DNA from 2 places in the Streptomyces sp. NPDC014894 genome. Region 1 is predicted to be linked to the other one. Evidence: riboswitches for the same ligand, from Rfam matches in the RefSeq annotation. Region 1 holds a riboswitch; the other holds the start of a gene.

Region 1 (6,921 bases):
GACTCCTCCGTCGTGGTCGTGGGCGCGGGCTTCGTCGGGCTGGAGGCCGCGACCGCGCTCGCCGCCCGGGCCCGGGTGCTGCTGGTGGACCGGTCGCGGACGGCGGGAAGTCCGCTCGGCCCCGGGCCGCGCGAGGAGATCGAGTCGGCCCTGGACGAGCTGGGCGTCGAACGCCGCCTCGGGACGACGGTGACGGAGGTCGGCGACGGGTACGCCGTGCTCTCGGACGGCGCCCGGGTCGAGGCGGACGCGGTGGTCTGGTGCGTGGGGATGCGCGCGAGCGAACTCACCCGGCAGATCTCCGACACGCTCGACCACCTCGGCCGGGTGCCGGTCGACCGGCGGCTGCGGGCCCTTCCCGAGGTGTTCGTCGCCGGGGACGCGGCCGCGGCGGCCGCCGACGCCGAACACCAGGTCACCCAGTCCTGCCAGCACGCCATCCCGCTCGGCCGGGTCGCCGGGTACAACGCGGCCGCCGATCTGCTCGGTAAGGAGCCGCGCGACTTCGTCCCCGGCCCGTACGTCACCTGCCTGGACCTGGGCGGCGCCGGCGGGCTCTTCACCCGGGGCTGGGACCGCGCGGTGCTGGCCTCGGGCGCGGACGGCGCGGCCGTCAAGAAGTGGATCAACGAGGTCATCCACCCGCCGGTCGACGACGCGTCGGAGATCCTCGCCGCCGCCGACCAGATCCGTGTCGAGATCCCGTTCTTCCCCCTCCCCGAGGAGCGGCCGACTCCCGCCGGGTGAACCGCCCGCCCTCGGGGGGCGCGGCTGATCCGTCGCGGGCCGCCGCCCGGGCCGGACGGAGAGCCTTCGGTCCGGGCCGGGGCCGACATCCTTCGGTCCGGGCCGGGGCCGACATCCTTCGGTCCGGGCGGGGCGGGGCCGGGTACGCCCGGGCCGGGTACGCCGACGGCCGCCCGGGCCGGGCAGCCGACAGCCGCCGTCCGCCGGGGCGGACTCCCCCGGCGGGCGGCGGTTCAGCGGGAGGTCAGCTCCGCCAGCTTGGCGGCGGTGTTCCCGTTGCGGGTGGTGGCGACGACGCCCGGGCCGGGGGCGGACCGGTCCAGCACGCCGGCCAGCCGGGACCGGCCGATTCCGTCCGGGGCGTGGAGATAGAGCGCGCGATCGCCCAGCCGGAACTCCTCCGGCAGATAGGCGGCCGGATCGACGGAGGCCAGCCGCGAGGCGTCGACCGGCTCCGAGAAGTACGTGACATGCAGCTGTCTGCCCTCCAGCGAGGCCGCCGGGAACGGGCAGTCGTCGACGACGGCCCGCAGATACGCGTGGTCGCGGACGAGCACGCCGACCGTGAGACCGAAGTGCTCCTCGACGGCGCGCCCGACCCGGTCCGCGAGGGCCCGCTCGTCCTCGGGGGCGGTGGTGAAGAAGGCGTTGCCGCTCTGGAGATACGTCCGCACGCCGCCGAACCCGAGCCCGGTGAGCAGGGTGCGCAGTTCGGCCATCGGGACCCTGTTGCGGCCGCTCACGTTGATGCCGCGCAGGAGTGCGGCGTACGTCTTGGTCGTCATGGCCCCAGCTTAGGAGCGGGGCCCGGGAACGGACTTCGCGAACCGGGCGCGGCGGCGGCATTGTCAGTGGCGTGGTGCAAGGTGTTCTCAGGAGTGCCGGAGCGAGGGAGAGGGAGACCGGAGTGCCGATCACCAACCGGCGGGCGGCGGAGTACGAGTTCCTCTCGGGGCTCTACGCGGACCCGTACTTCCCGGATCATGTCGTCGACCGGGGCCGGGCGATCCTGCTGAGGCTGTGCGCGCGGATCGAGGCCGAGCGTCCGGCGGACCTGGCGGCGCTGTACGCGCTGACGGAGCCCGCGACGGAGGAGTTCAACGCGCTGGAGGCGGAGTTCGAGGCGGCCGGGAGCGAGATCGAGACCGTCGCCCGGGAGGAGATAGGCGAGGGCTTCTGGTTCGTGGCGACGGCGTACGGATTCCCGGACGCCGACGTGGAGAAGCTGATCGCCGCCCGCGACTGGTGAGGCCGGGGGCCGCGGACGACCGAGGACGGACCAGGGCCACCGGCGCCCGCACCCTGCCCGCCCCGTCGGGGACCGGCCCGGAACGCCCGCGCCCCCGAACGCCGGCGGGTCGGCGGGTCGGCGGGTCGGCGGGTCGGCGGGTCGGCGGGTCGGCGGGTCGGCGGGTCGGCGGGTCGGCGGGTCGGCGGACGATCCGGCGCGTCCGGCGATGGGGGACGCACCGGAGGCTCAGACGCCCGCACGGGCTAGAGTCGGGGCGGGCCGTGACTGGCGCTGGGGTGGAGCACCACCGGGGAGCGGCCTGACATTCCGTCGATGCCGTGCGCCTGGGCGACTCACCGTCAAGCTCAGGAGTGGCCCATGCCTCCGACGCCCACCGCCCGTCTCATGGACGGCGCCCGGCTCGCCCGCACCGTCGTCGACACCGCCGCGGCCGAGGCGGCGGAGCTGCTCCGCCGCACCGGGACGGCCCCCTGCCTGGCGACCGTGCTGGTCGGCGAGGACCCCGCCTCGGTGACCTATGTCCGGATGAAGCGCGCCCGGAGCGCGAAGGCGGGCATCGAGTCCCGCCAGACCGTTCTGCCGGCGTCGGTCGGCACCGCCGAGCTGGTCGACACGATCACCGCGCTCTCCGAGGACCCGGGCGTGCACGGCATTCTGCTCCAGCACCCCGTGGGCGGCCATATCGACGAGCGGGCCGCCTTCGAGGCGATCGCCCCGGAGAAGGACGTCGACGGGGTCACCATGCACTCCTTCGCCGCGATGGGGTTCGGCCTGCCCGGATTCGTGTCCTGCACCCCGGGCGGAATCATCCGGCTGCTGGACGAGTACGACGTGGACCTCACGGGCAAGCACGCCGTGGTCGTGGGGCGCAGCGCCATTCTGGGCAAGCCCGCCGGAATGCTTCTCCTGGGCCGGGACGCCACGGTGACGTACTGCCACTCGCGCACCGTCGGTCTGTCCTCGATCGTGCGGGAGGCCGATGTGCTGGTCGCGGCGGTCGGGCGGCCCCGCTTCATCCCGGGCGCGGACGTCAAACCCGGAGCGGTGGTCGTCGACGCGGGCTACAACGCGGGCAATGTCGGCGACGTCGACTTCGAGACAGCGCGGGAGCGGGCGAGCCTGATCACCCCCGTGCCCGGCGGCGTCGGTCCCATGACCATCGCCGTTCTGCTCGCGCAGACGGTCGAGGCCGCGTCACGGCAGCTCGCGGCGGGCTGATCGCGGCGGGTCCGCCGGGCGCGAAGGGCGGCGGGACCGGGGCGGACGAGCGGCGGCGTCCGCCCCGGAGCCGCCCCGGCCCGACCCCGAGCCGTCCCGTCCGCCGGTGTGTCCAAAAGTCGTCGAGTGATATCACCCGTCGTTGACCGACGGCGGGGCCGACCATATTTTTTGATCTACGGGCGGTGGCCCCGGACGCCCCTCCCGCTCCGCTCCGGCCTGTGCGGACGCACAGCCGTCACGCACCCGCCCCGAACCGGCAGAAGGGGTGGCCCGTGCGCGAACAACGCACGGCCGACGCCGAACCGCCCCCCGCGCGAAGTGACTTCGCGCGGACGCCGAACCTCATACCCCCGGAGCGGTCGTCCCTCCCCCGAGGGCGCAAGCCCCAACCGGAAGGTCTCCTTCGTGCGCGCACTCTTCACCACCATCGGCAGCCCCTCCCACGGACGGGCCCAACTCCCCCTGGTCCGGGCGCTCGCCGCCGCCGGGCACGAGGTCCGGGTGGCCACCACCCGGCCCATCGCCCCGGTCTTCGAGAACGACGACGTCGACGTGGCGACCTGTATCGACGACATCGAACCGGGCTCCCATGTGATGCGTCACCTGGAGGAGATCGCCCGGAATCCGGACCTGAGCGAGGAGCAGCAGCGCGAGGGCCTCAAGCGCGCCATGTCCGAGTCCCTCGCCGACGGCATGGCCCGTGACCTGCTCGGCGCGTTACTGCCCGTGGTACGGGACTTCCGGCCCGATGTGATCCTCCGCGACGGCATGGATCTGAGCAGCGTCCTGATGGGCGAGATGCTCGGCATTCCGCAGTTGCCCACCCCCTCGGGCGCGAGCAACTCGCTGGACCCGGCCGATATGCTCCCGGGCCTCAACGTCCTGCGGCGGGAGAACGGACTGCCCGAGCGGGCGGACCCGCTGTCGATCGTCCCCCAGGGCCGGATCGACTATGTGCCCGCCGCGTTCTCCTTCGCGAGCCATATGCCGGTGTCACGGGCGTACCGGCAGGCCGTCGCGGTGGACCGCGCCTCCGTCCTGCCGCGCTGGGTGGCGGAACTGCCCACCGACCGGCCCCTGGTGTTCGCCGCCCTGGGCACCGCCCTGCCCATCATCCGGGCGAAACAGCGCGAGAAGGACGCCCCGGAGATGCCGTTCAAGATCGCGGACCCGGTGGAGACCCTGCGGGCGATCGTGCGGGCGGCCTCGCTGCTGGACGAGTGCACCGTCGTCGTGTCGACCTCGGGCATCCCGACGGAGATCGACGGGCTGCCCCCGCATGTACACATCACTGAGCATCTGCCCCAGCCCCTGCTGCTGGAATCGGTCGATCTGCTGCTCACACACGGCGGGTTCAACAGCATCCGCGAGGCGCTGCGCACGGCGACGCCCCTCGCGGTGCTGCCCCACTTCGGCGATCAGTTCGACAACGCGCGCCGGGTCGAGGAGCTGGGGATCGGCCGCGAGATCACCGATGTGACGCCGGACGGCATCGCGGCCGTCTGCCGTGCGGTGCTGGCGGACGCCACCGCCGCCGCGAGGACCCGCCGGGCCCGGCTCGCGATGCTGGCGCTGCCGGAGATCGACAGCGCCGTCGCCGACCTGGAGCAGCTCGCCGGATAGCCCGCCGGGCGGGCGTACGACACCCGGGGCCGGCCTCGTACGGTCACGGCCGCACAGGGCCGGCCCCGTACAACCTCGGCGCCCTACGTTCACGGCTCCGCACGGCCACGGTTCCGTACGACCACAGCCCCGCACGGCCACGGCGTCGAGAGCCGTACGGCCCCACCCATCCACTCCGGTAGCGCGGCACGGCATGAGCGGAGAAGACGGCATGAGCACCTCGGGCGCGGGCGCGCGCGACACGGCGGAGGGGCCGGGCGGCGAGGAGCCGGACGCTCCGCCCCGGCTGACCCACCGGCAGATCGTGACCGTTCTGTCCGGGCTCATGCTGGGGATGTTCCTCGCGGCACTCGACCAGATGGTGGTCTCCTCGGCGCTGCGCACCATCGCCGACGATCTCCAGGGGCTGACCGCGCAGGCGTGGGTGACCACCGCCTATCTGGTGGCCGGCACGATCGCCACCCCGCTGTACGGAAAGCTCTCCGACATCTACGGCCGCCGTCCGGTCTATCTGTGGGCGATCGCGCTGTTCACCGCCGGTTCGCTGCTGTGCGGGCTCGCCGGGTCCATCCATCAGCTCGCGGCCTTCCGGGCGGTGCAGGGGCTCGGCGGCGGCGGTCTGATGTCCCTCGCGATGACGATCATCGCGGACATCACCTCGCCCAGGGAGCGCGGCCGGTACCAGGGCTACATCACGGCGGTCTTCGCCGGTTCCAGCGTCGTCGGACCGCTGCTGGGCGGGGCGTTCGCGCAGCGCGCCACCCTGTTCGGTCTGGACGGCTGGCGCTGGATCTTCCTGGTCAATGTGCCGCTGGCGGCGCTGGCCGTGATCGTGATTCTCCGGGTGCTGCGGGTGCCGCACCAGCCGGTGAAGCACCGGCTGGACTACGGCGGGGCGACCGCGCTGGCGATCGGCATCGTCCCCCTGCTGGTCGTCGCCGAGCAGGGGCGCGGCTGGGGCTGGTCCTCGCCCCGGGCGCTGATCCTGTACGCGGTCGGTCTGGCCGGTCTGATCGCCTTCGTCCTGGTGGAGCGCCGGATGGGGGACGCCGCCCTGCTGCCGCTGCGGCTGCTCGGCGTCAAGGCGTTCCGGCTGGGAGTGGTGCTGCACTTCGTCGTCGGCATCGGGATGTTCGGCGCGATGACGGTGATTCCGCTGTACTTGCAGCTCGCGCAGGGCATGAGCCCGATCGCGGCGGGGCTGGCGACGCTGCCCACCGTCGTGGCGAATGTGACGGTGACGCTGGTGGTGGGACGGCTGATATCCCGGACGGGCAGGTTCAAGGTCCATCTGGTGGCCGGGGTGGGCTCGCTCGCGGCGGCCATGGCGGTGTTCGCGACGCTGCGGGTGGACAGCCCGCTGTGGTACGTGTCCGTCGGGATGCTGTTCCTGGGAGCGGGGCTGGGCGCGGCGATGCAGACCATCACCATCCTGGCCCAGTCCGAGATACCCCGGCGGGACATGGGGGCGGCGACCGCGTCGGTAAACTTCTTCCGCTCGAACGGCGGCACGGTGGGCGCCGCCGCCTTCCTCTCGATCTTCTTCTCCGTGGCCGGCCCCGGTATCGCCGAGCGGCTGGCCACGGCCCTCCGGGAGCCGTCGTTCCGCCGACTGGCCGAGGAACCGGCGAACGCCGCCGCGCTGGAGGGCGTCCTGCGGTCGAACGGCAGCGTCAATCTGGAGGACTCGGCCTTCCTCCGCACCCTCGACAGCCGGGTCGCGATGCCCTTCATGGAGGGGTACGTCAGCGCTCTCCAGGCCGTCTTCGTCACCGGGGCCGTCGTGTCCCTGATCGCCCTGGTCATCGCCGCGTGGCGGGTGCCGGACACCGAGCTGTCCGCCGACTGAGGGCGGACCGCCGGTACGCCGGGGGTACGCGTGGGCCGGGCGGGGTGGTCGTCGGGAGCGGTCTCCCCGGATCGCGGAACGGTGCCGTCTTCCACAGGCGTCTCCTGAGGGAGTCGCGGAGGGCAGCCGGCAGAAGCGGGCGGGCGGGGGCCGGTGGACGGGCGGCTCGGCGGGGCGGTGGGGGATCCCGGGCGGGATCAGCTCCGACGGGTCGTCGCGGGGCCGTGGC
Region 2 (6,921 bases), on a different contig from region 1:
GGTCTCAGTGCTCATGACCACGAACCTAACCCCGGGGTGGCACACGGGTATGGTCCATTCCCATGTCGGATTCCTGGGCCACTTCGCGGATGGACGGCGCGGGCGCGGACCTCCATCTGGAGCTGCGCGGGCCCCGGTTGCGCGCCGGTCTGACGGACGCGCTGCGCGAGGCCGTACGCGGCGGCCGGCTCGCCCCCGGCGCCCGGCTGCCGTCCTCCCGCACGCTCGCCGCCGATCTCGGCGTCGCCCGCAACACCGTCGCCGACGCCTACGCCGAACTCGTCGCCGAGGGCTGGCTCACCGCCCGCCAGGGCTCCGGGACCCGAGTCGCGCCCCGGTCCGGCGGCCCCTCCCCGGCAGCCGGTCCGGCCGCCCCGCCCACCGCCCGCGCCACCCGCCCGGGCCCCCGCCACAGCCTGCTCGCGGGCTCCCCCGACCTCGCCGCCTTCCCCCGCGCCGAGTGGCTCAGGGCGTCCCGCCGCGCCCTGACCGCCGCCCCCAACGACGCCTTCGGCTACGGCGACCCGCGCGGGCGGATCGAGCTGCGCACCGCGCTCGCCGGCTATCTGGCCCGGGTGCGCGGCGTGCGCGCGGACCCCGACCGGATCGTGGTCTGCGCGGGCTTCGCCCACGGGCTCACGCTGCTGGGCCAGGTGCTGCGGGCCCGCCGGGTGCGCGCGCTGGCCGTCGAGTCGTACGGGCTCGGTCCGCACCGGGAGATCCTCGCCGGCCAGGGGCTGCGCACCCCCGCGCTCCCCTTCGACGCGCGGGGCACCCGGGTCGGCGGGGAGCGGGATATGCCGCGCGCGGCCGGGGCGGTGCTGCTCACCCCGGCCCACCAGTTCCCGATGGGTTCGCCGCTCCACCCCGACCGGCGATCGGCCGTGGTGGACTGGGCGCGGGCCAGGGGCGCGCTGGTCCTGGAGGACGACTACGACGGCGAGTTCCGCTACGACCGCCGGTCGGTGGGCGCGCTCCAGGGGCTCGACCCGGACCGGGTGGTCTATCTGGGCACCGCCGCCAAGGCGCTCGCGCCGGGGCTCCGGCTGGGCTGGATGGTGCTGCCCCGGGAGCTGACCGACGAGGTGCTCCGCGCCAAGGCCCCGTACGGCGGGGCGGAGTGGACGTCCAGCTCCCTGGAGCAGCTGACGCTGGCCGAATTCATCGCCTCGGGCGCGTACGACCGTCATGTACGGGGGATGCGGCTGCGCTACCGCCGCCGCCGGGACCAGCTGGTGGCCGCGCTCGCGGAGCGCGCGCCCGGGGTGCGGGTCAGCGGTATCGCGGCCGGGCTGCACGCGGTCCTCGAACTCTCCGACGGCGCCGAGGCCGCCGTGGTCCGGGAGGCGGCCCGCCGGGGGCTGGCCGTGGAGGGCCTCTCCCGCTTCCGGCACCCCGGCGTCCCCGGCGGCCGGGACGCGCTGGTGGTCGGATACGGCACCCCGCCCGACAGCGCGTGGGCGGGCGCGCTGGACGCGCTCTGCCGGGCGCTGCCGGGACCGGGCTCCGGCGCGTCGGCCGGACCGGCGGAACCGTCGGACCGCGCTCTGGCGTGAAGTGTTCGACGGGTCTGGAGGGGGCCGTGGGACGGAGTGGGTGCGATGACCACTAGTCTGTCGGCGTTTCAGCACCTTTCCACAACAGTGTGTTTTTCGAACGGGGGCGGCCGGCTGATGGCGCGACGCAGACTGAGGTCGAGCACGGTGGTGCTCGGCGGCATGGGCCTACTGGCGCTGACGATCACCTCCTGCGGGTCCGATCCCGACAAGCGGTGCGCCGACCGGTCGACCTACGAGAACCTCCCCGGCTACGAGTGCGACTCCTCCAGCGGCAAGGGCTCCCACTACTACGGCGGCAAGGTCAAGGGCGGCACGGTCGAGGGCGGCAGCTTCGACAAGTCGGCCGTCGACCGGGGCGGTTTCGGCTGCTCCGGCTCCGGCTCCGGCGGCGGCTGAGCCCGGACGACAGCCGATGAAACGTCACACCATCGAGCCCCGCCCCGGCTGGCAGGAGACGGTCGAGGAGCAGGGCTGCGTCTATCCGCTCACCCGCCACCCCGACGGCTCGCTGCGCCCCTACTGGGACGAGAGCGCCTACTACGAGTTCTCCCTCCCCGAGGTCGAGGCGCTGGAGGAGGTCGTCGAGGAACTCCACGCCATGTGCCTCGCCGCCGCCGCGCACATCGTGGAGCGGGACCGCTTCGCCGATCTCGGCGTCACCGACCCGAGGCTCGCCGGGCTGATATCCGAGTCCTGGCGCCGCAGGGCCGAACTTCCCTCGATATACGGCCGGTTCGATCTGCGCTACGACGGCACGGGCCCGGCCAAGATGCTGGAGTACAACGCCGACACCCCCACCTCGCTGGTGGAGGCCGCCAGCCCGCAGTGGTTCTGGATGGAGGAGCGCTTCCCCGGCGCCGACCAGTGGAACTCGCTCCACGAACGGCTGGTGGCCGCCTGGAGGCGACAGGCGCCGCTGCTGCCGCCGGGACCGCTGCACTTCGCCCACTCCGACGGGGACGAACTCGGCGAGGATCTGATGACCGTCGCCTATCTGCGCGAGACCGCCCAGCAGGCCGGACTCGACACCGAGGCGCTCTCGGTGGAACAGATCGGCTGGGACCGGCTCTCCGGGCGGTTCGTCGACGACCGGCTGCGCTTCATCCGCTCCTGCTTCAAGCTCTACCCCTGGGAGTGGCTGGCCACCGACCGCTTCGGACCGCATGTCCTGGACACCCTGGACAACGGCGGCGGCACCGGCACCACCTGCTGGATCGAGCCCGCCTGGAAGATGCTCCTCTCCAACAAGGCGCTGCTCGCCGTCCTCTGGGAGCTGTATCCGGGCCATCCGAACCTGCTCCCCGCCTATCTCGACGGCCCCCGCGAACTGGCCGCCGAGCGCGGCTATGTGGCCAAGCCGCTGCTCGGCCGCGAGGGCGCGGGCGTCACCGTCCACGAGCCGGGGCACGCCCCCGTACAACGCGACGAACCGTGCTGCTACCAGGAGCTGGCCCCGCTGCCCGACTTCGACGGCAACCGGGTGGTGCTCGGCGCCTGGGTGGTCGAGGACGAGGCGGCGGGACTGGGGATCCGCGAGTCCGCGGACCTGATCACGGACGAGTACGCGCGCTTTCTGCCCCATGTGATCCTCTAGCGATCGCGATCGCGATCCGGGTCCGGGTCCGGGCCCGGGTCCGACACGGCGCGATCCGGGCCCTGGCCCGTACCGGCGCGATCCGGGCCCTGGCCCGTACCCCGCCGGTACGGGCCCCCGCCCCGCCCTCGGTCCCACAGCGCCCCTCAGTCCGACAGCACCGCCCGCAGCTGGTCCAGCCCCCAGTCCAGATCCTCCTTGGAGATCGTCAGCGGCGGGGCGATCCGGATCGTCGAGCCGTGGGTGTCCTTGACCAGCACCCGCCGCTCCAGCAGCCGCTCGGAGATCTCCCGGCCGGTGCCGCGCGCCGGGTCGATGTCCACCCCCGCCCACAGACCGCGCCCGCGCACCGCGCGCACCGCCCCCGTACCGGCCAGCAGTCCCAGCTCGCGGTGGAGATGGTCGCCCAGCTCCTCGGCGCGCCGCTGGTACTCGCCGGTGTTCAGCATCGCGATCACCTCCAGCGCCACCGCGCAGGCCAGCGGATTGCCGCCGAAGGTCGAACCGTGCTCCCCGGGCCGGAAGACCCCGAGCACCTCCCGCGAGGAGACCACCGCCGACACCGGCACCACCCCGCCGCCCAGCGCCTTCCCCAGCAGATACATGTCCGGGACCACGCCCTCGTGCTCACAGGCGAAGGTCCGGCCGGTCCGGCCGAGACCCGACTGGATCTCGTCCGCGACGAACAGCACGTTCCGCTCACGGGTCAGCCGGCGCACCCCCTCCAGATAGCCCGCGGGCGGCACCAGCACCCCGGCCTCGCCCTGGATCGGCTCCAGCAGCACCGCCACGGTGTTCTCCGCCGTCATCGCCGCGCTCATCGCGGTGAGATCGCCGTACGGCACGATCTGGAACCCGGGGGTGTACGGGCCGAAGTCCGCCCGCGCCTCCGGGTCCGTCGAGAAGCTGATCACCGTCGTCGTCCGGCCGTGGAAGTTGTCCGCCGCGACCACGATCTTCGCCAGGCCCTCGGGGACGCCCTTGACCCGGTACCCCCACTTGCGGGCGGTCTTCACCGCCGTCTCCACCGCCTCCGCGCCGGTGTTCATGGGCAGCACCGTCTCCATGCCGCACAGCTCGGCCAGCCGGGTGCAGAAGTCGGCGAACCGGTCGTGGTGGAAGGCGCGCGAGGTGAGGGTGACCCGGTCCAGCTGGGCCTTCGCCGCCTCGATCAGCCGGCGGTTGCCATGGCCGAAATTGAGCGCCGAGTATCCGGCGAGCAGATCGAGATGACGCCGCCCCTCGACATCGGTCATCCACGCGCCCTCGGCGGAGGCGATGACGACGGGGAGCGGATGGTAGTTGTGCGCGCTGTGGGCCTCGGCTGCGGCGATGGCGTTCGTCGATGCGGACACGGGATCTCCGTTCGGTGGACACAGGCATCGGGCGCGGGGCGGGGTGTTGCCCCTGTTCCTATCGTCGCTCGCGCGCCGCACGGGGAAACCTCCGAGGCTCTAAGGTGGACGGTACGCACGGCGACTGGCGTACGCGGACCGACCGCGGTGGAGCCGTGCCCGCAGGAGCAGACGAGACACCGCCCGCCTGGGTGTCCCGGCCACCCGGTCGTTTCCGGGCGCCGACCGCCCTGCCCGTGGCGGGAATCGTGGAAGGCGTCCCGGCGACCGCCCGGGAGCGCCGCCGGACAGCCGTCCGGGCCGCCCCCGGGGACCCTGTCGTCACGAGGACCCGGAGGACACCATGACCGACCGACCCCACCCCGCCCTCTTCGCCGCCGACCCCGAGCTGGCCGAGCTGGTCTTCGCCGAGGAGCGGCTCCAGGCGGAGACCCTCCGCATGATCGCCAGCGAGAACTATGTCTCCCGCGCGGTGCTGGAGGCCTCCGGCACCGCCCTCCAGAACAAGTACAGCGAGGGATACGCGGGCCGCCGCTACTACGAGGGCCAGCAGAACATCGACCGGGTCGAGCGGCTCGCCGTCGCCCGCGCCAAGGACCTCTTCGGCGTCGAGCACGCCAATGTGCAGCCCTACTCCGGATCCCCGGCCAATCTCGCCGTCCATCTCGCCTTCGCCGAGCCCGGCGACACCGTGCTGGGCATGTCGCTGCCCATGGGCGGCCACCTCACCCACGGCTGGGGCGTCTCGGCCACCGGCACCTGGTTCCGGGGGGTGGGGTACGGCGTGCGCAGGGACACCGGCCTGGTCGATCTCGACGAGGTCCGCGAGCTGGCCCTCAAGGAACGACCGAAGATCATCTTCTGTGGCGGCACCGCCGTCCCCCGGACCATCGACTTCGCCGCCTACGCGGAGATCGCCCGGGAGTCCGGCGCGGTCCTGGTCGCCGACGTCGCCCATATCGCCGGACTGATCGCGGGCGGCGCGCACCCCTCGCCCGTGCCGTACGCCGATGTGATCTCCACGACCACCCACAAGACCCTGCGCGGCCCGCGCGGCGCGATGCTGATGTCCCGCGAGGAGCACGCCAGGGCGCTGGACCGGGCCGTCTTCCCCGGGCTCCAGGGCGGACCGCACAACCAGACCACCGCCGCCATCGCGGTCGCCCTCCACGAAGCGGCCTCGCCCGCCTTCCGGGAGTACGCCCACGCCGTCGTCGCCAACGCCCGCGCGCTCGCCGACGAGCTGCTCGCCCGGGGCTTCGACCTGGTCTCCGGCGGCACCGACAACCATCTGATCCTCATGGACCTCACCTCCAGAAAGGTCCCCGGCAAGGTCGCCGCCAAGGCCCTGGACCGGGCCGGGATCGTCGTCAACCACAACGCCGTCCCCTACGACCCGAGGAAGCCCTTCGACCCCTCCGGCATCCGCATCGGCACCCCCGCCCTCACCTCGCGCGGACTGGGCACGGACCGGATGTCCGCCGTCGCCGACTGGATCGACCGGGGCGTCCGGGCGGCCGGCTCCGGCGACGAGGACGCGCTGGCCGCGATCCGCCGGGAGGTCGCCGAACTGATGGCCGCACACCCCGCCCCGGGGCTGCCCGGCTGACCCGCGCCCCGGGGGCCCGCCCGCCCGGACGGGCCCCCGGGAGGGCCGCCGCGCCACGCCGTCCCGGCGGACGGCCCCACCGGCGCACGGAGCGCTCTTCCGCACCTGAGACAATGGCGCGCATGGCCCAAGACCGTCTGCATGGCTCCGCCGAGCCCCCCCGTCCCCGAGCCCTGTCCGGCATCCAGCCCACCGCCGGCTCGTTCCACCTCGGGAACTACCTCGGAGCGATCCGCCAGTACGTGGCGCTTCAGGAGACCCACGACGCGTTCTACATGGTCGTGGACCTGCACGCGATCACCGTGCCGCAGGATCCGGCCGAGCTGCGGGCCAACACCCGGCTCGCCGCCGCGCAGCTGCTCGCCGCCGGTCTCGACCCCGACCGCTGCACCCTCTTCATCCAGAGCCATGTGCCCGAGCACGCCCAGCTCGGCTGGGTGATGAACTGTCTGGCCGGCTTCGGCGAGGCGTCCCGGATGACCCAGTTCAAGGACAAATCGGCCAAGCAGGGCGCGGACCGGGCCACCGTCGGACTCTTCACCTATCCGATCCTCCAGGTCGCGGACATCCTGCTCTACCAGGCCGACGCCGTCCCGGTCGGCGAGGACCAGCGCCAGCACATCGAGCTGACCCGCGACCTCGCCGAGCGCTTCAACACCCGCTTCGGGGACACCTTCACCGTCCCCGCGCCGCACATCGTCAAGGAGGTCGCGAAGATCTACGACCTCCAGGACCCGGCGATCAAGATGAGCAAGTCGGCCTCCACGCCCAAGGGCCTGATCAATCTGCTCGACGAGCCGAAGG

The links. Region 1 has a riboswitch for ZMP and ZTP ahead of ACF089_RS27780 (bifunctional 5,10-methylenetetrahydrofolate dehydrogenase/5,10-methenyltetrahydrofolate cyclohydrolase). Riboswitches for the same ligand answer to the same signal wherever they lie in the genome.
Region 2: linked by a shared signal. The riboswitch ahead of glyA (serine hydroxymethyltransferase) and the one ahead of ACF089_RS27780 (bifunctional 5,10-methylenetetrahydrofolate dehydrogenase/5,10-methenyltetrahydrofolate cyclohydrolase) in region 1 are both predicted to bind ZMP and ZTP.

The regions. Positions count from the first base shown of each region.
Region 1 is NZ_JBIBWD010000013.1:49,829-56,749, reverse strand. It holds gene ACF089_RS27795 (NAD(P)/FAD-dependent oxidoreductase) at 1-747, shown strand, start outside; gene ACF089_RS27790 (DUF1697 domain-containing protein) at 981-1,532, opposite strand; gene ACF089_RS27785 (DUF5713 family protein) at 1,655-1,996, shown strand; ZMP/ZTP riboswitch at 2,250-2,335, shown strand; gene ACF089_RS27780 (bifunctional 5,10-methylenetetrahydrofolate dehydrogenase/5,10-methenyltetrahydrofolate cyclohydrolase) at 2,357-3,217, shown strand; gene ACF089_RS27775 (glycosyltransferase) at 3,626-4,843, shown strand; gene ACF089_RS27770 (MDR family MFS transporter) at 5,055-6,692, shown strand; gene ACF089_RS27765 (PP2C family protein-serine/threonine phosphatase) at 6,890-6,921, opposite strand, start outside.
Region 2 is NZ_JBIBWD010000004.1:185,774-192,694, forward strand. It holds gene ACF089_RS11780 (carboxymuconolactone decarboxylase family protein) at 1-15, opposite strand, end outside; partial or broken gene ACF089_RS11785 (PLP-dependent aminotransferase family protein) at 63-1,496, shown strand; gene ACF089_RS11790 (hypothetical protein) at 1,674-1,955, shown strand; gene ACF089_RS11795 (glutathionylspermidine synthase family protein) at 1,972-3,153, shown strand; gene rocD (ornithine--oxo-acid transaminase) at 3,300-4,508, opposite strand; ZMP/ZTP riboswitch at 4,619-4,708, shown strand; gene glyA (serine hydroxymethyltransferase) at 4,852-6,117, shown strand; gene trpS (tryptophan--tRNA ligase) at 6,240-6,921, shown strand, end outside.